Linked DNA regions of Sporomusa sphaeroides DSM 2875. The protein of the gene in region 1 binds, or shares a complex with, the protein of each later gene. Links are inferred from orthologs where the notes say so. Each region holds a gene or a part of one and is shown on either strand. Other genes may lie near its edges. The genes, in order: yajC and SPSPH_RS04060.

Region 1 (12,036 bases):
GGCATATAAAAATTCAACAGCCTTCTGCTCGTCTGTAATGCCACGATTTATCAGCGCCTGGGCAATATGCCTGGATATATTAAGTTTCCGGCTGAGTTCACTTGCCAGTTCACGCTTAACTGGAAATAACCTCCATGCCTTTTGCAGCCTAGCCATATAAAGTTTGCAGACCTCCGTAATGCTATATTAGATAATTGTAGTATACAGTGTAACATTTTGCAACTTTGCCTGTTCTTAGCAATTTTGCTGATTTTGCGGCTGGATCTCCTGAGGAGTTTCCTGCTGGATTTCCTGCTTAGCTTTTAGTTCATGATTTTCCGCTTCTAATTGCCGCTGTGTTTCGGTTAACTTAGTGATGGTGCGTCTAAGCTTGAACTGTACCAGCAATGAAAGTGACAGAATAGTCATCGCGCCAAAGGTAGCTGCTCCCAAAATAATGATAACCAGCGAGGTTTGAAAACTCCACATTAAAAAGCTTACAGTCACCGGCAGCGAATTTTGCACAGCAAAAACGGCAACCAATAAGGCGAACACAAAAGCAAATAATAAATTCATCATATTTTATCACCATCCACAAATATATCTTAACGGTAGTATTCTCGCAAAAACTTGAATATTCCTTTTAAAATTAGCGATTTCGGCAAATAAAAGCAAAAACAGGCAACCGCCTGTTGAGTCCTTTGGGATGTGAGTTATAAAGAAAACATGGCTTGCGCCGAGCCTCTGGCGACGGCGGAAGCCGATGTTGATCCTGCTCTTAAGAAAGTTATACTTTCTGTTAGGGTAAAAATAAATACATATGGATAAGCACAATCATGATAAGCCCGCAAGCAAATCTAAAGCATGCCACTCCGGCTAACCGCAAAAGTACACTGGTAACCGTATCACCCCGGGGCAGCAATGTTTTACCGGCAACTAATTCCCACACAGCAAGTCCGAGAAGCGGTCCAAGCAAGGCATTAGTGGCCAGCATACCCGCCAAATGAGTTGCCGTACAATTAGCACTAAACACAGGTGATACAGAATAACTTCGTGTCAAATATAGCCTGAGTACTCTGCCTCCCACCTCGGCCGTAATTGAAATTAATACCAATAAGGCAACCAGCCAGGGAGCAGCACTCACATACCCGGTAACGGCACCGTAAAAAGCAGCCCCGAGTAATATAAGCAGCGTTCCCGGCAGTTTTAGGGTTACTGTACAAAAAAGACCTGTTACCATTATAAATGTTACGAAAAATTTGACCACCAAAAGTTACTTACCTCGTTTCACACCGCTCTGCCTATTGGTACTATTAGTGTAACTTGTTAGCCTCCTGTTTATGTAGAAAGTACGCTATGCAGCCAATAAAAACCGTCATAATCACCCCGGTAACACTCATGAGCATAAGAATGGTTTCCAGTTTAGCATAACTGCCGGCCCATACAAATACAGCAGATAAGCCGAGAGCCGGCCAAAAGTTAAAATTGGTAATTACACTAAGCTGTTTAGCATTAACTAACATGGCCGGAACCATTGTATTGATCAAAATGCAAAATAAGATACTGTCAAACCCGAGTGCGAGCCAATTACCAAACGTCCTGTCGGCAACTGTCGACAATGGCAGTAAACCCGGAGCACCGCTTGTCAGTGCCAGATGAGCCAGCACCAGGGTAAAAAAGCCCTCAAAAAATTTTGCCAATATCGCCAAATACACGCCTGTATAATTTTTTGCCGCAAAATAGGTTCCCGTTTCCACTACCAGGGCTGAACGCATGCCTCCGGCATTATAGCCAATGAGCGCCAATACTAAAGGCCAGCTGATATTCTCGAACGAAATCAGGCTTTCAAAGGATACTATCGGAATAGTATCCTGCAGCATAACTACCATCATCCCGATTGCCGGAATAAATAGCAGTGCCAAATAATTAGAAAGCTGAAGTATTTCCCGGCCATAACCGGCTGCCAGCAAAGAACACGCCACTATACAGAGCGGGACTGCCATTGTATAGGGGATCCCCGTAAACTGCTGCAACAATTGTCCGGCAAAATAACCACCGGTTAATGTGCTGGCCGGTAACGATACCGCCAGTACGGAAAGTGCCAGCAGCCATTTGCCGCGCACCCCAAATAACCGCTTAACCACAGCTGGCAACTCACGCCCGCTTCTTGCGCCAATCCAGGCAGAAACACCTGCCACTATGGAGCCAAATATCATATAAGCCAGAAATACGGTAGCATAAATACCATTGCCTAATAACGAAGCCATGGCCGGAACAACAGCTACATTATCACCGGCAATATGAACAATGGCCAGCGACAATGCCGGTAGTATCACGCCCATACGTATCGCCCCCTGCCTGCTAATAGGATATTACCCCGGGGCGTTAATGGTGCAAAAAAGCCTGAGGTAATTTATTTTCCTCAGGCTTTTTGATTTCATCATATAAATTAAATGTTTTACTTGGCGCCTTTTGCTTTCACTTCAACACGCCGCTTTTCATCATATTCTTTCCAGTCAACCCACAGCTGGCTGGAAGTAAATATCGAGGAATAGGCACCGACAGCAATACCGATTAGCAGCGCTAGCGAGAAATTTTTCGTTGTTTCGCCGCCAAACCAATAGAGGGACCCGGCAGCAAACAGCACTGTCAGCACAGTATAGATTGAGCGGGTCATAGTCTGCCATACACTGCGGTTAACCAGTTCTTCAATGTCATCATTTTTCTTGTAGTTTCGCAGATTTTCTCTAATTCTATCAAAAATAACAATGGTGTCATTAATGGAATAACCGACAACTGTTAACAGGGCAGCGACAAAGGCAGCATCGATCTCTTTTTGCAAAAGCGAAAAGGCACCGATGGTAATGATTACGTCATGAACTAATCCCAAAATCCCGCAAACCGCAAATTTGAATTCAAAGCGGTATGTGATGTACACAATCATGAGCACCCAGGAGATTACCAAAGCAAAAACAGCTTGCCGGGTCAGTTCAGAACCGACAACGGCGCCAACCTTTTCCACCCGCAGAACTTCAAAAGCCCCTAGCTTGGTTTCGAAACCTTTCAGCACGGCACGGCGTTCATCCTCGTTTAATACATGGGAGCGGATAAATACATTAGGGGAAACAGACTCTTGCCCTGTCAAGGCTAACTGAATTGTACTATTCTCCAATTGATAGTCTTTAAGCACATCCCGCACCTCGGCTACGGTAACAGGCCGGGAAAATTTTAGATCCAACAATGTGCCGCCGGTAAAATCAATGCCTAAATTGAAGCCTTGGATTGCTATTGACAGCAGGCCGGGAAGGAGAAGGCATACCGAGAGTAAATACCACCACTTACGTCGTTTAACAATATCAAAATTCATCTCTTTCTCCCCCCTAAGCCCCGAAAAACTTGCCATTTTTAATGATATTGGCGTTTATAAGAATTTTTAACATAAACCGGGTGGCTGTAATGGCGGTAAACATACTCAAAACAATCCCCAGGCCCAAGGTAACAGCAAAACCTTTAATCGGCCCTGTTCCCAGGAAAAAGAGTACTGCTGCGACAATCAGGGTGGTGATATTTGAGTCCAAAATAGTAGAAAATGCGCGGGTAAAACCCGCATCGATGGCGGCCCTCAGGGTTTTACCATTACGGTATTCTTCCTTAAAGCGCTCAAAGATAAGCACATTGGCATCAACAGCCATACCCATTGACAAAATAATACCGGCGATACCCGGCAGGGTTAATGTGGCATTAAGCATTTTCAGGCTAGCTAACAGCAACATTACATACAAAACCAGGGCTACGTTGGCAACAAAACCAGAAACCCGGTAGAAAAGCAGCATAAAAATAACAATGGCAGCAATGCCAATTACAAAAGCTTCCACACTCTTGGCTTTGGAATCTTCGCCTAAAGTCGGACCGACAGTCCTTGTTTCTAATACATCAACTTTAACCGGAAGTGCACCTGAGCGCAGCAGGATTGCCAGGCGTTCCGCCTCTTCCATGGAACGATTGCCGGTGATGACTGCCTTGCCGTTAGGAATGGCTTCCTGCACAACAGGATTGGTCAATATTTGTTTATCCAATAAGATGGCAATATGCTTGCCTACGCTTCTTGCCGTCAGGTCTGCAAATTTCCTGGTACCTTCATCGGTAAACTCAATAGCAACCAGCTTTTGGCCACTTTGGTCGATCTGTGCTCTGGCATCTTTCAAATCTTTACCGGTCAGCACAATATTACCGCTTTCATCCTGAAACTCCATAAGTGCTGTTTGTCCCAGCATTTCAATGGCTTTTTCCGGATCCTTTACACCCGGCAATTCAACAATGACCCGACGGTCCCCTTGGCGCTGTACAAGCGGTTCTGTAAGCCCAAGCTCATTAATCCGGCGTTCAATAATATGAACGACCCGTTGCAGAGCATCGTCGTTAACCTTAGCTTCCGGCGTATCAGATGCCTCAAGTACAACATGCGTTCCCCCCTGTAAGTCAAGCCCTTGTTTAATAGACAGGGCTAATGGCGGCATATAGTAGCCGGCAACAGCGAGAATTGCCACAATAACAACCAAAAATTTGGTTAAATTCCCCCACCTCAAAAGGTTGTCCTCCAATCTTGCTAATAGGTTTTTTTCGATAACTATGACTATAGCAAATCATAGTCGTTAATTACCAGTTTGAAACGGCAGTTTAGTACTTCTGCCGCCCGCCGGCACATAATCATCCGTTGTAAAAATATTTCAAAGTACTCCATAACAGGACAAATATCGGTGTCAATGGTGACATAGAGTGTTACCGTCCGGGAATCTTTATCAATAATTAGTTTACTGCTTTCGGCCGCATAATTTACCCTGTCATGGATCTCAAATTTGGCAAAGTCACGATTGGTAACCCGCGCACGATGAACATCTGATTTATCAGCCAAAATTAGCGCAGCGGCTACATGATTAACGGCATTGCCGCGTTCTTCTTCATGATTGCCAATGGCAGATATTACCAAGGCAACTTCTTCCGGCGGCATCTGCATGCGGGTAAGAATGGTAAAAGCCATTATCGCCCCGGAACCACCATGATTATACCTATTAATCATATTGGCAATATCATGCAGATACCCTGCGATACCTGCAAGTTCACAGTCCCGTACCGGAAATCCCAGTTCATGCAAAACCTTATACGCTAAAGCTGAGACGATGCCGGCATGTCTAAGACCATGTTCAGTAAAGCCCAAGCTCCCAAGGTACTGAGTACTTCGGGTAAGATAAACATTTACTTCGTGATCTGCTTTTAATTGAGCAACAGTGACGTCTTGTCCGATAGTTGCAATTGACATGACCAATCCTCCGATTATCAAATTAGCCCTGCCTGCCCAATATCTCAAGACTAGATAATCGGTACCGACAGGTAAAGAAAAATATAACTACTTACATTTTGCCTTACCTGCAAGTAAATATGCCTTCTTCTGTAAGTAAATAATTTACTGGTTTATCATGCTCGTCAGTCGGCACCGTTTCCAGTATCTGCGCCGCCCAGGCCGCCCCAATAAGTTCGGCTTTGTTGGCTCTTAGCAGAAACCGGTCATAGTAGCCGGCTCCCATGCCTAAGCGCCGTCCGGTTTTGTCAAAAGCCACTCCGGGGACAATTATGAGGTCAAGTTCACTTGGTTCCAGTAAGTTTAAGGTTGCCGGATTCGGCGTAAGCAGATTAAACTGTCCTACCACCAGATCCTCAAGATTGGCAATAATGGCGGCATCCATTAACCCCCTGGTCTCACGCATATGCGGCACACAGATGGTCTTACCGGCAGCAAGCGCATGGGAGATAACTTTATCCAAGTGAGGCTCATCAGGCATTGCCAGATACAGCATAATATTTTTAGCATTTTGATATACAGGCCAGGTGAACAAATGCTCAGCAAGCCTGCCACTACCGGCAGCCACTTCCTCCCGGGTCATTTCGCGTCTAATGGCTAAAAGTTTTTTACGCAATTCTTTCTTGGCATCTTTATTAATCTCCATGATGTTTTCCCTCCCCCTTAAGAAAAGACTTGGCTTTTCACCAAGTCCTCCGGACGACATTCGTAATCAGGCAACAGTTTACTCTTTAGGTTGGCTTTGCAACTGGCCTACTGCAGTACGCGCTATCTCGACTTCTACTTTATCGGCAATTTTTATAGTTACGGTTTTTTCACTTAGTGCCGTGATCGTACCGTATATTCCACCGATTGTTACAACTCGCGCACCTTTCTTCAAATTATCCAAAAGTTCTTTGCGGCGCTGTTGTTCTTTTTTTTGCGGACGGTACAGTAAAAAATAGAATATTACGCCCATCAATACAATCGGCCATGAGGCCTGAATGGCCTGCATTATTTCTGGAGTCATGCATTAATCACCTCCTGTTGTTTATTAGCAGTATATTCCACACATTTAGCGTAAATCCTTTTATTATTTGTGATAATAAGCCCAAAACTCTTCTCTGAACTCCAAAAAACGCTCATCAAGAATGGATTGGCGCATTTCTTTCATAAAATTCACCAGGAAATGCAGATTATGGGTAGTGGTCAATCGCAAGCCAAATATCTCTTCTGTCTTTAACAAGTGCCTGATATAAGCACGTGAAAAATTCCGGCAGGTATAGCAATTGCAATCCGGATCGATAGGCCGGAAATCTCTGGCAAATTCAGCATTTTTGACAACAAGCCTGCCTTTGTTTGTCATGACAGTCCCATTGCGTGCCACCCTTGTCGGGAAAACGCAGTCAAACATATCAATACCATACATTACGCCTTCCAATAAACAATCAGGCGTGCCTACTCCCATTAAATAACGCGGCTTGTTCTGTGGCAGTAAAGGCACAGTATGCTCCAGCATCTCATACATCAGCGGTTTGGGTTCACCCACACTAAGACCACCGATTGCATAACCGGGAAAATCCAGGGAAACCAGGTCCCTGGCACTCATAGTCCGGAGATCTTTGTACATACCGCCCTGAACGATACCAAACAAGGCTTGATCCTTGCGGGTGTGGGCTTTTCTACAGCGTTCGGCCCAGCGGGTTGTCCGTTCGGTAGACTGGCGGGCATATTCATGCTCTGCCGGATAGGGTACACATTCGTCAAATGCCATAATAATATCAGCCCCTAAAGCCATTTGGACTTCGGTGGCTTTTTCCGGTGATAAAAAATGCTTTGAGCCGTCAATATGTGAACGGAAAGTAACCCCATCCTCGGTAATTTTGCGCAGCGGCCCCAGACTAAACACCTGAAAACCGCCACTGTCAGTTAAAATTGCCCGATCCCATTGCATAAACTTGTGAAGTCCGCCGGCTTCGGCAACCAAATCATGACCTGGCCGCAAATATAAATGATAAGTATTACTTAAAATTATTCCTGCCCCCATGGCCTTTAACTCATCAGGGGACATAGCCTTTACGGTGGCCTGTGTGCCTACAGGCATAAAAATAGGTGTGTCAAATACGCCGTGCGGTGTATGTATCCGGCCCGCCCTGGCCCCAGTTTTGGAACAGCGTTTGATTAGTTCATATGTAATGGCCAATAACTGCACCTCCATAGTCAATTAATAAAATAGACTTAGCTTTATCGGATAAACATGGCATCGCCAAAGCTGAAAAACCGGTAGCGTTTATCCACCGCTTCCCGATAGGCGTCAAAAATAAACTCCCGGCCAGCCAGAGCGCTGATTAGCATTAATAATGTGGATTTTGGCAGATGAAAATTTGTAATAAGAGCTTTAACAATTTTAAACTCATAGCCTGGATAAATAAATATCTCTGTCCAACCGCTTTTGGCTTCTAAACAGCCGCTGCTCCCGGCCGATTCCAGGGTACGGACGGCTGTGGTGCCCACCGCAATAACCCGGTTGCCTGCCGCAAGGGTTTTATTTACAATTTCGGCGGTTGCCGGTGGCACAGAGTAGTACTCGCGGTGCATAACATGCTCGTTTATATTTTCCGCCACTACCGGCCGGAAGGTTCCCAGTCCGACGTGCAAGGTAATATAAGCTAAATTAACTCCCATATTTTCAATATTTTCCATGAGCTCACGGGTAAAATGAAGCCCGGCGGTGGGGGCCGCAGCCGATCCCCGTTCCCGGGCATATACCGTTTGATAACGTTCCTTGTCCGACAACTGAGCTTTAATATAAGGCGGCAAGGGGGTTTCCCCTAACACATCTAAAATCTCTTCAAAAATTCCCTGATAAGTAAATCTGACAACCCGGCCGCCAAAATCGGTGGTACTCAGCACTTCGCAGCGCAGATTTTCGCCAAATTCAATGACGGTTCCCGGTCTGGCCCGTTTACCGGGTTTAACCAGAACCTCCCAATCATCTTTTGTCGTCCGGTTTAACAAAAAAACTTCCACTTTGCCGCCGGTTTCCGGTTTAATGCCCAGCAGCCGGGCAGGTATTACCCGGGTATCATTAAAAACCAGGGTATCCCCTGGTTGTAGAAGTTGCGGCAGATTATAAAAAGCATTGTGAGTAATCGTGCCTGTCTTTCTGTCAAGCACCAGCAGCCGGGAATGGTCGCGTGGCTCAACCGGCTGCTGGGCTATTAGTTCTTCGGGTAAATAATAATCGAAATCCGAAACCAGCATGTAACCCCTCTTTATGGCCTATATGTAGGCTTTTTTTATTTCTACACCTTGGTAGTAGTGTTTCAATATCTCTTTAAAATATTCGGTATTGCCCGGTGGTGCCTTTTCCGCCATAGCTTTAGCCCCCCACTGAGACAAGCCTAAGCCATGTCCCCAGCCAGAACCGTTAATAATTACAAAATCGGCCGGTTCACCGGCAACCGGGCGAATACTGTTCTGCGACGGCTGTGTCCGCACACTCTTTTTGCCGGCAAAAACCGGCTGAGCTGCTGCGGTAGTAATATCAAATAAAGTGCTTTTCAGGTCTAACATGGTTCTCATTTTTGCACCCGTTATCTGTACACTGCCATTAGTACCTAACAAACGAATATGCTTTACCCGTCCGGATACACCGCGGTCATTACTGACAGCCGGTGGATTACCTAGTGGCGACAATTCAATGGCCTGAAGACGGCCAATATTGTAACCGGCTCTACTGACAGCTTGATTAAGTTCGGCAATGGTCAGCTTTTTTTCCCATTTAAAATACGGGCAATCCTGGTCGAAGTCAGCTACCCCTTTTAGATAGGGCTGCGGTGAGGACCAGACATTTTCACTGTTCTCAGTATGCCCCCCCGAACTGCTGTGGAAATAGGCGGTTATTAATTTACCGCTATGGAATAGTACTAAGCCTCTTGTCGAATCTACCGCTTCCAGGGCTCTGGGAGTTTCACTTTCCAGCCCGCCATACACCTGGCAATCGGTAGTGGCACATACATCAAAGCCATCAGCTTTATGTTTATTGCTACTGGCCAGCGCATAGGTACGCGCAGCCACCGCCTGTGCCTTGACTGCTTCCATTGCCCATTCGGGTGATATTTCATGCTTGATGATTCCATACACATACTCTTCTACCGGCAGGGTATTAACAACAGTCATGCCGGATTTACCGGCAGGACGAAGAATACTTATATCTCCCCGATACCGTCTGTTGTTAACATGTGCATACTGCTTAATAGAAACCATAACATCCTTACTTTTGAGAACAACATTAATGCCGTTAGCGGCAACCGGCATTCCATTAATGGAAAAACCATTGCCTTTATCACTAATTGTTACTTTTTCATAAGCCCGAAAACTTTTTATTGTTTTGTTCGTTCCGGCATTGACAAGATCAAAATTAGCGTCAGCAGTAATTTGTACACTTTGCTGTCCGGTCAAGATTCCCACACGCAGACTGGGTTCTTTAAGCCATAATGCTGGCTCAGTCTCCCGGGCTTGCCCCGTTACCGGCAAAAATAATAGCATAAAAAAAACCAGCAGTAACCATTGTAGCATATGTTTACGCACGCGCATACCTCCGGTACTATTTTCTTGTGATCAAATTTAAAATTATTGTGAGAACAATACTGATAATAATAGAAGTAACAATCGGGAAATGGAAACTAAAGTTACCCCGCTCCAGATGGATATCGCCTGGCAATCGGCCTAAACTAAGAAATTTCCCGCCAAAATGGAAGATAGCTCCGGCAATTAACAAAATTACGCCCAACAGCATCAGCAGCTTGCCAAATGAGTCAAATCCCCCAGGCATCAGTTCTGTCCTTTCCGCGGTTTGCAATACCGGTCTTTTTCACTAAAAATACAGCCACAATAAGGCTGGCGGTACATTTCAAGTTCTCTGCTTTTCTGTACTCCTTCCTGCCAGCCTGGCCGAAAGTCGATATAAGAAAATTTGATGCCATGCTGAATTGCCGCAGCTTCGCCTGCTGCTTTTATCAATTCATGCTGCTGATAAGGACTGACCAACAAAGTGGTGCTAAAACAGTCATAACCGTGCTCCCTGGCATAGCGCGCCGTTTGCTGCAGCCTGAGGTCATAGCAATTACGGCAGCGGCCGCCGGGAGCAGTGAGTGCCTGTTGTAAAAACTCCTCTAAAGTATACCTGTCATCAATAATTAGGTGCTCCAGTCCGATTTGGGCGGCAAAAGCTTTTAAGGTATCAAGGCGCCGGACAAATTCTTTGTACGGATGAATATTTGGGTTGTAAAAATAACCGGTTATTTCGTATTCCGGATATGCTTCCCGCAAATGTTTAAGCGGAAAGACCGAACACGGACCACAGCATACATGTAACAGCATGCGCATTCAATAAGTCACCTACCACAATTTTTCTTGGGTTTCAGCTTTATCCTTGTAGGGTATGTTGAGATGGGCGTAAGCGGCAGGGGTGGCTATCCGCCCCCGCGGCGTCCGGGCGATAAAGCCCATCTGCAGTAAAAATGGCTCATACACATCTTCAATGGTCTCTGTTTCTTCACTTATCGAGGCAGCCAATGTATCAAGGCCAACCGGGCCACCGTTAAACTTTCTGATGATGGCATCCAGCATATTCCTGTCAGTTTTATCCAGGCCCTGTTTGTCAATTTCCAACAGCTCCAGCGCCTTATCGGCGATGGCGTCGGTAATGACACCATCACTTGTTACTTGAGCAAAATCCCGTACCCGTTTTAGCAGGCGGTTGGCAATTCGCGGCGTACCGCGTGACCGTCTGGCAATCTCTAAAGCACCGCGGGGCTCAATAGCAACATTAAGTATCTCAGCCGCTCTATTTACAATACATACCAGATGCTCTGTTTCATAATATTCCAGACGGCAAATAACACCAAACCGATCCCGCAGCGGCGCGGCCAAGGCGCCGGCCTTAGTTGTCGCCCCCACCAGCGTGAATTTAGGCAAATCCAGACGAATGGAACGCGCAGACGGACCTTTACCGATAATAATGTCAAGCGCATAGTCTTCCATTGCCGAATACAGTACTTCTTCCACCGCCCGGGACAAGCGATGAATTTCATCAATGAATAATACATCCTTTTCACCCAAATTGGTCAGCAGTGACGCCAAATCACCAGGCCGCTCAATCGCCGGACCTGAAGTAATCCTAAAATTGACACCAAGTTCATTGGCGACAATCCCGGCTAATGTAGTTTTCCCTAACCCAGGCGGCCCATATAACAATACATGATCAAGCGCCTCTCCCCGGGCCATTGCTGCCTGCACAAAAATGGACAGGTTATTCTTTACCTGGTCTTGTCCGATATATTCAATCAAACGGCGCGGCCGCAGGCTATACTGCCAAGAATCAACCTCTTGCTCGTCTGATGCCAAAACACGTTCTTCCACCAGTTAGCTCTCCTCCTAGTTACCTCCGGCCAAATTCCTTCAATGCAAACCGAATCAATTGTTCTAATGACAGCGCCGACTGCGCCTTACCCTCACGTTCATATATTTTCTTAATAACCGGTGTTATTTCGGCATGATTATACCCCAGAGCAGCAAGCGCTTGTACAGCCTCCTGCATAATATCTCCTTCGGGGCTTGTACCGGCTGCCGGCTGTCCGGCAATGGCTGGATCAAAATCGGTGCTGATACCCATTTTATCTTTCAACTCTAAAATGATTCTTTCTGCTGTTTTCTTG
Region 2 (12,824 bases), 1.2 Mb from region 1 along the record:
TGCGCATCAAAGCGGTCAAAGGCAGTAGCTATCCCGGCTTTATCCAGGTGGGTAAGCATCTGTCTGACACCGGGGTCAGGTGTTTGTTTAATCACTTGCTCTTTAGACGGAAAGGTTTTCCGGTGCTCATTAATGGCTTCAAAGTTCATGGTTGCCTCCTATAAGGTGTGATAAAGCAGACGGTTAGCTTCAGGTGGGAGCTTCGCCCCATCGGAAGGTTAGTCTCAGGCTTAGAAACGGTGCGGGCATTTCAGGCAAAAAAATAAAAGGCCAAAGAATCACCCGTATTAGGGCAATTCCCAAGCCTTTAGTCTGTCTAATCAGCTGAGGTATATATAATCTATATAGTAGTATAAAACGAGAATAGCATAGCAGTTCGTCTATTGTCAACAAGTAATTATCGTTAAAATATAAAAATGCTCTTGATTTTCATATTGTCAGGCAGCGTATTAGTGTCGCCGCCGTTTAGCCAGGCAACGGGCATATTGTCGGTACTGAAATCAAGTTCATAGCGAATCTTGCTATCCCGCGCAATGGCGTACAATGTATCGGTATACTGGATCGAGCCGAGGGTGCCGGTTTGCCGCAATTCTCCCAAGGTGGTTCCTACCCCGATACCCTGAGTGGTCTTGTAACGATCATCAAAAACACGAATGGCTGTGATAACTTTATCCTCGGTTTGTTTGTTAAGAGCAAAATAAACGGTTAGTGCCGGTACTTTTTCCTGCCCGTCATAGGCCCTTAATACCGGATAAGCCCGTCCGGCAAAAAACTCTTCTCCCGCACTGACGGCCTGCTTGCCAAACTGCTGGTAGAGATGGTCAACCGATGTCCCCACACCAATGGCTCCGGCATAACCGGTAGCTAATGTGAATTGACCTGCCGGCTGGCTGACGGTGGCAGACGGCCTGTTAAAAGCAGGAGGTTGAGTATGTTTCGGAATTGTTCTGACGACCTGCTGCTTGGTTTCATTGTCACCAGGCATTTTTTCATTTGCTTTGGGAACCGAGTCCACCTTCTCTAAGGCGTCTTTGAGTTCAGTAATACCGGCAGCTACCAGCGCAGTAAGCACGCGGCGGTCATTCCTGGCCCTGGCCATATTGACAACATTATCGCCGTTACTGTCATTGACAGTGACATTAGCGCCATTTTGCAGCAGAGCAGTTACCACTTTGGCATGACTGTTCCAAACTGCTTTCATCAGCGCGGTCTGGCCATCCTTGTCACGCACATTTATATCCGCGCCTTTATCCAGCAATTGCCGCACCACCGCGGTCTGGCCATAAGCCGCCGCTGCGTGCAATGGTGTAAATCCGTCATTTTTCCGGTAAGCGTCGGGAGACATACCGGCCTCAATAAACAAAGCCGTAACCTCTTTATTGCCTCTGCCGGCATACTTGACAAAATTATCGGCAGTAAAACTTATGCTCATACGGGCAAGGCGGTTTTCCGGCAATTGAGCAGCTTCCAGCTTGACCTGGCTGTCTACAATGCCATAATAGGCCCCTAACCCAACAATAGCAGGCAAAAGAATTAAGGCAAAATACACAAGGTGCTTAGGCTCAATTCGCTTAGCCACCCCATCCAGTGTTGTCTTAGCGCTTGCATAAGCTCCGGAGAAATCAGGTTTTGCAACTGCCGGCGGCTTTATCGTTTTTAGTTGTCCTATGAATGCTTTTATTTTAGCTGTGAAGTTTGCCCACATAATCTAATAACACTCCGTAGGTAAAATTAACTAACACCAGTACTATATTCGTCGAAAAAGGTCATTTTCCCTTTTATTAGCTAATTAATGAGGAAAAACTTAATGATTTGTTAATAGAAAGGAGAGAGCTACTTTATCAAAACCAGGAGAAGAAGAGCAGCAGCAGCGCTTCTTCAAACCATTATATTGACACGCTTACTCTTTTTCTTGTGAGCTGCCTGTTTCCTTTCGGCGTTTTCCTCAATTTGTGCTTTGGCTTCCGCATTTTTTCGGCGCACAGCCACTTCCGCCGCAGCAATCCCGTATTGCACCGATTCCCGGAGGTCACGGTCAACCTCAGAAATATAGGTTTTATCCTCCTGGCTGCCGCCACTAAAGGCACCGATACAAGCTTGTCCCGGATGACCGGCCTTACCGGCAGCAGACAAGAGCTTACTCAGGCTTCTATTTACTAACAGACGCTCATGCTTGGCCAGCGCCCGTTCCCTGGCCCGCTCCTTTTTAGCAATAGCAGCCTCCCGCTCCAGTCTTTTCTCCTCCAGCTTTTTAGATATTTCATCATACAGTTTCTGGGCAATCTCTTGATCGACGGCAACCAATTCTCGGAGCTGTTGTTTTATATTTCCCGGCTGCTGCCGGTCACCATCTTTGTTACCGGTATCGCTCTGCTGCAGTTTCTGGAGAAGATTCGCACGCTGCTCCTGTAAAGCCGCCATATTATTTTTTGGCATAAAGGTAGCCAGCAAACTGTTTAAGCCGGCTTGATCGATAGCCATATTTCCCACTCCATCCGTACTTCTTACTACTTATTATATCGACAATTTACTGAGAAAATTAAGTAGTACTGCCAATATCCTACTCCGCTCCGTAATCGAGTAAGAGGCTACGCATTAGTTGAGTAGCCGACTTCTCACACCACCGTACGTACGGATCCGTATACGGCGGTTCAATAGCTTAAGTGCAATACCTCGTATCTTTTGGCTATATCATCATAGCCGATGGATGCGAGGTATTCGTTCGTTAATGACCTGCATAAAATCCAGCTACCTGCAATACGCCAATATCCTAGTCGGGAATAAGACCATTCTCTAGCCTTCTGCTTTGGTATACCGTGGAGCATGAGGTTCTTAAATTTTGCGGAGGGTTTCTTCCACTGTTTCCAAAAGATTTGCCTTATTCTTCGGCGTATCCATTCGTTAAGAGATTTTATCTTGGAACTCATTTCAGCTATTGCATAATAGCCTAACCATCCGGTTGTATATTTCCTGATATTGTTTAGAATTGCCGGGATAGGCTTGGCTTGCTTTCTGCTTGTTAATTGCCTGATTTTGTTCTTGAATTTCTCCATCGACTTGGCATGTGGCCGTATACCCATTCTTTTCCCTGTCTTAAATAGGGAAAAACCTAGGAATTTAAGTTTTAATGGGCTCCCCGCCTTGCTCTTTTCCTGGTTTACCTTAAGTTTTAATTTGTTCTCAAGATATTTCGTGCTGCTGGTCATTACCCGCTCGGCCGCTCTTTGACTTTTGACGTAAATATTGCAGTCGTCCGCATACCTTACAAACTTATGACCTCTGCTTTCCAGCATTCGGTCGAAAGCCGTAAGGTATATGTTGCTGAGAAGTGGTGAAAGGTTGCCTCCTTGTGGCGTTCCCTCCGTTGTCGGACTGACTAAGCCGTTTGCCATAACGCCGCTCTTTAAGAACTTACGTATCAGCTTGATGACGTGCTCATCCTTAATTACTTCTCTTATCCTATCTATGAGAATGTCATGATTGACTGTATCAAAATATTTAGCGAGGTCTATGTCTACGACTCTGATATAACCCTGCTTATAATATTCTTCGGCCTTCTTCATGGCTTGATGGGCGCTGCGCCCCGGTCGGAAACCGTAGCTGTTTTCGGAGAAATGGGGCTCAAACATGGGTTGCATTACCTGTACTACGGCTTGTTGTACCATACGGTCTATGACCGTTGGTACTCCAAGGTTTCTCTTTCCCCCGTCTGGCTTTGGTATTTCTACTCGTCTGACCGGTTTGGGGTTGTACCATCCGGCACGAATACTTGCCAACAGTTCCTCTTTATGGTCCTTTAGATAGGGCAGCATTTCTTCTACTGCCATTCCGTCAACTCCCGGAGCGCCGCCGTTTCGCTTTACTCGTAGGTAGGCTGCATTGAGGTTGTCCCTGTGTAATATGGCTTCGAGCAAACGACTTGCACCGTCTTTCTCTGCGGTTTCAGGCGTAACAATGCTCCGCGCTCCGCTATTACTCTCTGTTTCCAACATACCCTCACACCGGTAGCCGACTTTCGTCGTTTTCTGCTCTCTTTGCATTGCTTCACCGTCCTCTCGTTCAAAGACTACTATTGTTCGGTCCTTCCCGGAAAAAAAATCCGGTACTATGACCTCTGCTGACTTCTTGCAATTTAGCCATACATCACTGCATGGGTTCTCCGGGTGTCATGGGGTTGCCTATGTCTTTCGGAGCCTTGCGAGACCTCCCCCGTTAAGAGCGATAACCTTCCCCTCATATATCTGCTACATTTACACCACAGGGTTCGGGCAGTATTGGACTTTGTTTTAGTTAGCAAACTCGTCCTCCCTGCATATGCCTTATATGTAGTTTCTATTCGTCAGACCAAGGGTTTGCATTAGGCTTACTTCAGATTCCGCCTCACGGCGGACACCCTTGCCCTCTGCTAACAGTTCCTACTGCCAAGCCTGTAGTGGACTTTCACCACCAAGTTATCACCCATTCGAGGCAAACTAACACAAACCTCCGAAGCTCATTTTCAAGCTTCGGAGGTTTACTCAGCTATTTCACACTGATGCTTCAAGCTGAGCCTGCCACATGGCGTAATACTTGCCACGCTGCTGCAGCAATTCTTGATGAGTGCCCTGTTCGGCAATTTTCCCTTGGGCAAGAACCAGAATCTGATCGGCGTTTTGGATTTTATTGTGCTGAGTGAATCTTTCCTTTCTTCCAGCCCAGTTTCGCCACAATCCATTCCACAACCACAAACAATACGGGAATAAGGAAAATACCGAGAGCGGTGGCAACCGTCATGCCGCCGACTACCGCAGTTCCCATCGCCTGTCTGGCCCCCGCTCCGGCTCCGCTGGCAACAGCCAGTGGCAGGCAGCCGATAATAAAGGCAAATGAAGTCATTAGTATCGGCCGGAGACGTAAAGCGGCAGCTTCAACAGCAGCGGCGACCGGATCCATTCCTTTATCCACCCTGACTTTGGCAAACTCAACAATGAGAATTGCATTTTTAGCGGCTAAACCGATCAGCATGATTACCCCGATCTGCATATAAACACTGTTTTGCAGATTCATCACATACTGGGATAATAACGCTCCAAAAATACCGGTTGGCACCGAAAGCATGACGGCATACGGAACACTCCAGCTCTCATACAGCGCCGCCAGGCACAAAAAGACAAAGATCAACGCCAGCGCCAGAATCTGCATGGTTGTGCTGCCGGCCTTCTTTTCTTCCCGGCTTTGTCCTGACCACTCAACGTTGTAGCCGGACGGCAGTATTTCCTTAGCCAGTCTTTCCATGGCCGCAATGGCCTGCCCGGAGCTGTAGCCTTCCGCCACCGAGCCGTTAACTTGAATGCTGCGGGCGCCGTTAAAGCGCGATATATTTGATGTTCCCGTCGTCAGCTTAGGTTTTAGCAATGTATCCAGCGGAACCATCGATCCGTTTGAGGAACGTACATAGATAAATCGGGTCATATCCGCATCACCGCGAAATACCCGGTCAGCCTGCATAACAACTTTGTAGGTCCGTCCAAACATGTTGAAGTCGTTTACCTGATAACCGCCAAAGTTTACCTGTAAAGCCGTAAAAACATCGTCTAAGGCAATCCCCAGATTTTTTACTTTTTTCCGGTCAATTTCAAATTCGTATCCGGGAGAATCGCTTTTGTAGGTGGAGTATACCGCAGTCACTTCCGGCTGCTGATTGGCAGCCTGCACAAACTTTTTCGTAATATCATCCAATTCTTCTTTGCTGTGTCCGGTCAGATCCTGAAGCACCATGGTAAATCCGCCGACCATACCCAGCCCCGGCAATGCAGGTATGTTAAAAGCCATAACAGAAGCTTCAGGATACTGCCCTGATTTTTGCATAACGTCACCAATCAGGGCATCAATCTGCGTGGCCGGATCTTTCCGTTTATCCCACGGATCAAGACTTGCAAAGATTGTAGCAGCGTTGGACTTAGCCGCATTAGACAGAATATCAAAACCGCCAATTCCCATCATCAGATTGATTCCCGGCTGTTGGCCGGTTTCCGCCAATAGCCGGTCAATGACTTCCTGCGTCCGGTTCAAGCTTGCACCTTCCGGCAAGTTGACGGAAATCGCAAAATAGCCCTGGTCTTCATCCGGGATAAAGGTTGTCGGCACGATCTTATACAGATACGCCGTTCCCACCAGGATTACCATCAAAAAAATACAACAATACTTTGCCTTTTTGATTAACAATTTCACCGTTTCACTGTAAGCGTTTGTCGTCCGGTCAAACCAGTCGTTAAACCGGGTAAAAAATTTGTTCAGCAAACCGCCTTGCGTCTGTTCTTCATGGGGCTTCAACAGCATAGCACACAAAGCCGGAGTCAGGGATAAGGCGACAACGGCCGACAGCGCCATTGACACGGCAATCGTCAGGGCGAACTGACGGTAAAGAACGCCGACCATACCGCCGATAAAGGCAACCGGAATAAATACAGCCGCAAGCACAAAGGCAATGGCAATGACCGGCCCCGATACCTCCTCCATCGCTTTTCTCGTGGCTTCCACCGGCGTCATTTTGCTGTGGCGGATATGGTGCTCAACTGCTTCAATAACAACAATCGCATCGTCGACCACCAGGCCGATCGCCAGCACCATGGCAAACAGCGTCAGCGTATTAATGGAAAAGCCAAGCATAATAAAAGCGCCGAAGGTCCCGATCAGCGATACCGGAACCGCCAGCAGTGGAATCAGCGTCGCCCGCCAGCTTTGCAGAAAAATAAATACAATGATCATGACCAGGACCAGCGCTTCGGTAAACGTTTTGATTACTTCCGTTATCGACGCTGAAATATAGTCCGTATTATCGAAAACATTGGTATAGTGCATATCGGGCGGAAAAGATTCCGCAGCAGCAGCCACCGCTTTTTTCACGCCCGCAATGGTATTCATTGCATTGGCGTCATTGGTCAGCTGAATGCCGATGGCAACCGCATTTTTCCCGTCCTGCTTACTGCTGTAATTCATTTCCTTGCCGCCATTTTCAACCCGGGCAATATCTTTAAGATAAATAAAGGAACCATTAGGCTGCGCCTTTACAATGATATTCTCAAAATCGGCAATACTGGACAACCGGCCCTGCACCTTGCCGGTATACTGAAACTCCTGCCTGTCCGGCACCGGCATGCCGCCGATCGTTCCGGCCGGCGCCTGCACATTCTGCTCTTTAATAGCGGCAGCCACGTCAGCCACCGTTAATCCCAATTCCGCCAGACGGTCGGGATTAATCCATATCCGCCGGGAGAATTCCGTCCCAAAAACGGTAACATCTCCCACACCGTTCACCCGTTTAAGCATATCCAGCAGATACACTTTTACATAATTGGTTAAAAACATACTGTCATAGGTGCCCTTGGGCGAATAAAAGCTGAGTAGCATCGCCATATCTGAGGAAGCTTTCTTGGTTGTGATACCATATGCGGTTACCTCAGACGGCAAAGTCGCATTGGCCTGCGCCACACTGTTTTGCACCTTAACAGCGGCAATATCACCGTCCACCCCCAAATCAAAGACGACCTCCAGACTATAAGCACCTGAATCATCGGCATTTGAACTCATATAGTTCATGCCCTGTACACCATTCACTTGTTCCTCGATTACCTGGGCTACCGTTTGATTGACAACTTCAGCATTCGCTCCGATATAGGCCGCCGATACAGATACCGTCGGCGGCTGGATCTGCGGATACTGGGCGATGGGAAGCTGCAATCCGGCAATTGTCCCCGCTAATACAATCATAATGGAGAGAACAATGGCAAAAACCGGATGGTCTATGAAAAATTTAGCCACAATGAATCAGCCTCCTGTCAGTTAAACGACAACCCCAATTCTTCCGGAGCAACAACAGTCACAGCAAGCGCTGCTCCTTCCTGTGCTTTCGTCAGTCCTTCTACAATCACTACGTCGTTGTTGGTTAAGCCTTCTTTAATCAGCCAAAAGCTGCCTACTTTTTCTCCGAGAATCACAGACCGTACCTCGGCCTGGTTTTCCGCATTGACCACCATAACCAGCGATTTATCCAAAACCTGCTGTACAGCCCGCTGTGGGACCAAAACCGCATCCTTAATCAGCGCGCCGTCAATTTTAACTCTGGTAAACATTCCGGGGATCAGAATTCCGTCCGGATTGGCAATAGACGCTTTTACCGTCAGAGTGCCGCTATTATTGGCCAGTCCTCTATCGACCTGTGTAACTTTGCCTCTGAGCGGATATACGCTTCCGTTGCTTAAGGTAATCATCACATCCTCGCCCCAGCCGGCAAGATTTTGTTGTGAAGCCTGACGCAGGTCAAGGTATTCATTCTCACTAATGTTAAATTGCACAAATACCGAATCAAGAGCACCCACCGACACTAGTGTGGTACTCCCTGCCTGAGCATAGGTTCCAACACTGACGTCATTTACATCAAGACGTCCGTCCACCGGCGAAACAACCAATGTACTGTTTAAATCATCCTGCGCCTTTCTGACTAATGCGCGATAGGAAGCCACCAGCGCCTCATTCTGACGTTCGGTCGCTTTCTGCGTGGTCAGCCGCTGCTCTGGAATCGCGCTGGCATTCAGCAGGCTTTGATAGCGTTCCGTATCGGTCCGCGAATTTTCCCAGTTAGCCACGGCTTGCGCCAACTGTGCTTCAGCGGAAAGAAGCGTACTTTCATATTGAATAGGATCAATACGGAATAACGGCTGCCCCCGTTTTACGATATCGCCGCCGGAAACCATCTTTTCCACAATATTGCCTGATACACGGGCCTGTACCCGCACCTCATTTTTTCCTTGTATCTGGCCTGCATATTCATTCGCCCGCGTTATGTCCTGCTGGATAACCTTAACAGCCTTAACCGGCACTGCTCCCTTTTGCGGTACCGCCGTCTGCTTACCGCCACACCCTGCAATGAGCAGGATAATCGCCATAACACTCAGTCCCGCATAATAGTTCTTCATTATTTTTGCTAAAAACAATGCTTACAGCCTCCTCCAAAAATATTGCAATATTGCTTGCTGTTCCGCCAATTTATCTCAAGCATGTTTGCTTAGCTTAAATTGAATCGGCTAAAAATTAAATCAATTCTCCGTCCCCGGTTATTTATTGGGAATTCTTCGAATTGATGGTTTTTCGTAAACGCATACATGAATTGATTGTGCATCTCTAACCAACTCAATCCTTCCGAGCTCCCTGCATTCCCAGTTCCAGGACTGAATAACGTCAAGTGCAAGCGCATTAATTTTTTCCCGTGGCAGCGCCGGATCAGCCGCTACCGGAACACCGTGAATGATAATATTCATATTATGTAAAACCCCTTTTCGCTTCTGCTAAAATGGTCTAAAGCATAACTGTTTCAATCAAAAATTAATTCAAGGCAGCGTTTCCTTAATTTGACTATTTCCAGGTACTAAATTATAATAATCTATACAGTAACTGTATAGTCAAGAGGAGAAATCGAATTATGGCCGACTTAAGTGAAATGAATGATTTTTTGCAAAAACAGTTTACTACAGGGCAGTTTGCCGCTATGTACGGCATTAACAAACGCACCCTGATGTACTATGACAGCATTGATTTATTTAAGCCGGCTGTGGTAAAAGCGAACGGCTACCGCTATTATACCTTTCAGCAAACCGACGTCTTTGAAACCATCCAGATTTTACGTAAGCTTCGTGTGCCATTGGAAGAAATCAAAACGCAATTGGCAAGCTACACTTCACAAAACCTACTGAAATTGCTCCACAACCAAAGCAACATGCTTGAGCTGGAAATCGCCGAATTAATGTGGCTGCAAAGAGTTGTACAGAATAAAATCGGCAACATGAAAACCAGCCTGCAGATTGATTTTGATAAAATTGAAATTGTTGAAGCAAATGCGCAGGCGCTGCTGGTCAGCAAATCCCTTTCCGAGATGACGCTTGAAAAGGGAATAAAAACCATGTTGAACTTTATGCAGGAATGCTATCATACCCAAAGCTACAGCGGCTATCCCCACGGTTTTATGATGGACGCCGAAAAGCTGCAGCAGGGAAATTTTAATCATTTTACCAACTGCTTTTACCCTGTTGACGAAAAAACACCCCCATCGATGAAACAGGACTATAAGCCGGCAGGTCATTACCTTGTGGGCTATTATAAGGGCTATTGGCCGCAGATAAACCAGGCTTTTCAAAAATTTGTGGACTATGCCGATAAGCATAAGCTTATCTTTGTCGGGCACACCTATGTGGAAAGTCTCCTGGATGATACGGCGGCCACCGAAAATCCCGGGTACTGTGAAACCCGGATTTCAATACAACTGAAATAACGATATCTTTTAATCGATAATTATTTTTTTTAATATGTATTTATAGCTGATATTACATATATTAGAAACAAATTCCACACAATACTCGCTATATAAATCTTGGCCTTTATCAGCAAAAATACAGCAAGACCTCCGGGAAATGTCAAAATTCCCGGAGGTCTTAGTACTTTGCAGGATCTGTTCCTCCTGTGGCTGGGCGTTAAAGCAGCAGCGCTACGGATGCGCTATGTGCTTAAAGTGGTTGGTTGACCGGCGGTGCGGAGAGCGGCAAATTCTTTTTTCACCATGATGGCGGTCCATAATACAATCACCGCATCGATGGCCAGCGAGCCGATATAAATTCCTGCAACCCCCATTATCTGCGGCAGAATCCACATGACCGGTATATAGAAAATCAGTTGCCGGGCAATCCCGATCATGGCCGCCGGTTTCCCTTTGTCAATGGACGGGAAAAAGGTCATCGCCATAAAGATGGCCGACAATAAGGGTAGTAATACCATATAGATCCGGAAATACATCAGTTCCGTACCGGTAAAGGCCTGGTCGGGCAGCATCAGGCTCAGTACCCAGGCCGGCGCCGCCATCGAGATAAGCCAGAAGGGCAGGGTCAGCACCAGGGATGCAACCGTAAATATTTTATACGCGCTTATGACCCGCTCATATTGTCCGGCGCCGTAATTTATGCCGGTAACCGGCTGCAGTGCCCGCATTAAACCAAGGATAGGGGGCAGTGCGAAAATAAATATACGGTAAACCACGCCATAAAAGGCAATATCCAGCACCGTGCCGTAGCGGGCCAGGGCGTTAAACACCACAACCCCCTGCACCAGGCTCATTGCCACCATAATGAACGAAGACATGCCCAGGCTGAATATGGACTTGACCGTATTTGTATCCCAGTTAAAGGTGAAAACCCTGGTCCTGAAGGACGCGAACCCCCGTCCGAAATAAAACCAGCCCAGCAGCGTGTACACCAGCATACCGGCGTTGGTCGCCCAGGCCGAACCTTCCACTCCCAGGCCGAGGACAGCGACTAAGAGGTAGTTCGCCAGAACATCGGCTAAGAGACCGATCCCCATCATCACCGCCGCCGCCTTCATTTTGCCCTCGGCCCGGACGATCATATTTGCCGCCAGTCCGTAGATCCAAAAGAACGCACCAATCACTGTAATCCGGAAATAGATATCGCCAAGAACCAGTACTTCGCCGGTTCCACCCATCATTTTCACCAGTTGTGCAGAAAAGGCCAATCCCAATACCATATATACCACCGTTACCAGCACGGAAAGATAGTTGACCGTCCCCAGCAGGTGCTCCTGGGTGGTTTTGTCCTGGCGGCCGATGGCAATGCTCAGTACGGCGCCGGCACCAACACCAACCAGGGAACCTATCCCGACGCTGATCTGCGTCAACGGATAGGCTACGGAAACTCCCGCCAGCGCGGTTTCGCCCACAAAGCGGCCGACAAAAATTGCGGAAATGACGGTATTCAAGCCATAAAGAATCATGGCCGTAATTGCCGGCCAGGATAAATCGGACATCACCTGCCAGAGATTTCCGTTTAAAATAAAATGTTTCTGTTTTTCTTTGCCGGGTTCCATTGTCTGACTCATAAGAATCACCTTACTTTACAATAAATTTACCGGTTGCTGTCCGTCCACATTCAGGTTCCTGTCCGGCTCCACCTTATACCAGGCAGCGTACATCGCAGGCAGCACCAACAGCGTCAAGACCGTGGCGCCGAACAGGCCGCCGGCAATCGCTACCGCCATCGGCCCCCAGAATATATTGGACATCAGAGGCAGCATGCCTAAGATAGCAGCCGCGGCAGTAAGCATGATTGGCCGGAAACGAGTAACCGCCGCATTAATAATCGCTTCCCAGGCGGATTCGCCGGCGGTAAGATGCTGTTCAATCTGGTCAATGAGAATGACCGAGTTGCGCATAATAATACCGGCTAACGCCAGAATGCCAAGCTGTACGACAAACCCCATCGGTCGTCCGGTTACCAGCAGGGTGACACTGACACCGATCAGGCCCAGCGGCGCAGTCAGGAGAGTCAGCACCATCTTGGGAATATTCTGGAGTTGCAGCATCAGCAACGTAATGATAGCGATAAACATCAGCGGTATGGGCTGAGCAATCCAGCCGCTGGCTTTTTGACTGCTTTCCAGTCCGCCGCCGATATCCACGCTGTAGCCGGGTGGCAAAGCTGCCCGGAAATCCTCCAGGTCCTGATATACGGTCTTGGTGGCATCATTCGGCAAGACACCGCCAACCGTGTTGGCCTGGACGGTAATGGTCGGTTTCAAATCCCGCCGCCAGATCAGCCCCTCTTCTGCCGCGTAGCGGACGGTGGCAATCTGATCCAGGGGAATAAACCGGCCGCCGGTGTTGATGTTCAAATCTTTGATTTGGGTAAGATCGCTGCGGTTTTGCGGGTCCAGCCGGAAGACAATGGCTATGGTCCTGTCTTTTTCACGGAACTCACTGACTGTTGTGCCGGACAGCATAGCTTGCA

The links.
Region 2: the proteins of yajC (region 1) and SPSPH_RS04060 are in contact, whole or in part, in a crystal structure (PDB 2RDD), measured with the Escherichia coli proteins. The link is inferred for Sporomusa sphaeroides DSM 2875 from one-to-one orthologs.

What each region holds. Positions count from the first base shown.
Region 1 is NZ_CP146991.1:2,169,848-2,181,883, reverse strand. The notes cover bases 4,703-7,625. They hold yajC (preprotein translocase subunit YajC), read right to left. Parts: upstream 6,345-7,625; coding sequence 6,060-6,344; downstream 4,703-6,059. Other genes in these bases: queA (tRNA preQ1(34) S-adenosylmethionine ribosyltransferase-isomerase QueA), read right to left, coding at 7,559-7,625; tgt (tRNA guanosine(34) transglycosylase Tgt), read right to left, coding at 6,408-7,532; SPSPH_RS10070 (5-formyltetrahydrofolate cyclo-ligase), read right to left, coding at 5,400-5,981; SPSPH_RS10075 (phosphohydrolase), read right to left, coding at 4,703-5,296. Outside these bases: single-stranded-DNA-specific exonuclease RecJ, read right to left, coding at 1-156; SPSPH_RS10100 (LapA family protein), read right to left, coding at 235-558; SPSPH_RS10095 (DUF456 family protein), read right to left, coding at 779-1,246; SPSPH_RS10090 (hypothetical protein), read right to left, coding at 1,293-2,321; protein translocase subunit SecF, read right to left, coding at 2,438-3,346; protein translocase subunit SecD, read right to left, coding at 3,360-4,565; more of SPSPH_RS10075, read right to left, coding at 4,613-4,702; more of queA, read right to left, coding at 7,626-8,578; SPSPH_RS10050 (SpoIID/LytB domain-containing protein), read right to left, coding at 8,597-9,907; SPSPH_RS10045 (DUF2905 domain-containing protein), read right to left, coding at 9,924-10,151; SPSPH_RS10040 (epoxyqueuosine reductase QueH), read right to left, coding at 10,151-10,705; Holliday junction branch migration DNA helicase RuvB, read right to left, coding at 10,718-11,740; Holliday junction branch migration protein RuvA, read right to left, coding at 11,760-12,036. UniProt on the Escherichia coli protein: The SecYEG-SecDF-YajC-YidC holo-translocon (HTL) protein secretase/insertase is a supercomplex required for protein secretion, insertion of proteins into membranes, and assembly of membrane protein complexes.
Region 2 is NZ_CP146991.1:942,277-955,100, reverse strand. Bases 4,460-8,170 are described here. They hold SPSPH_RS04060 (efflux RND transporter permease subunit), read right to left. Parts: upstream 7,801-8,170; coding sequence 4,660-7,800; downstream 4,460-4,659. Other genes in these bases: SPSPH_RS04055 (efflux RND transporter periplasmic adaptor subunit), read right to left, coding at 7,818-8,170. Outside these bases: cooS (anaerobic carbon-monoxide dehydrogenase catalytic subunit), read right to left, coding at 1-149; SPSPH_RS04075 (ankyrin repeat domain-containing protein), read right to left, coding at 404-1,705; SPSPH_RS04070 (hypothetical protein), read right to left, coding at 1,879-2,481; ltrA (group II intron reverse transcriptase/maturase), read right to left, coding at 2,652-4,040; more of SPSPH_RS04055, read right to left, coding at 8,171-8,972; SPSPH_RS04050 (hypothetical protein), read right to left, coding at 9,093-9,296; SPSPH_RS04045 (MerR family transcriptional regulator), read left to right, coding at 9,458-10,303; SPSPH_RS04040 (MATE family efflux transporter), read right to left, coding at 10,528-11,916; SPSPH_RS04035 (efflux RND transporter permease subunit), read right to left, coding at 11,932-12,824.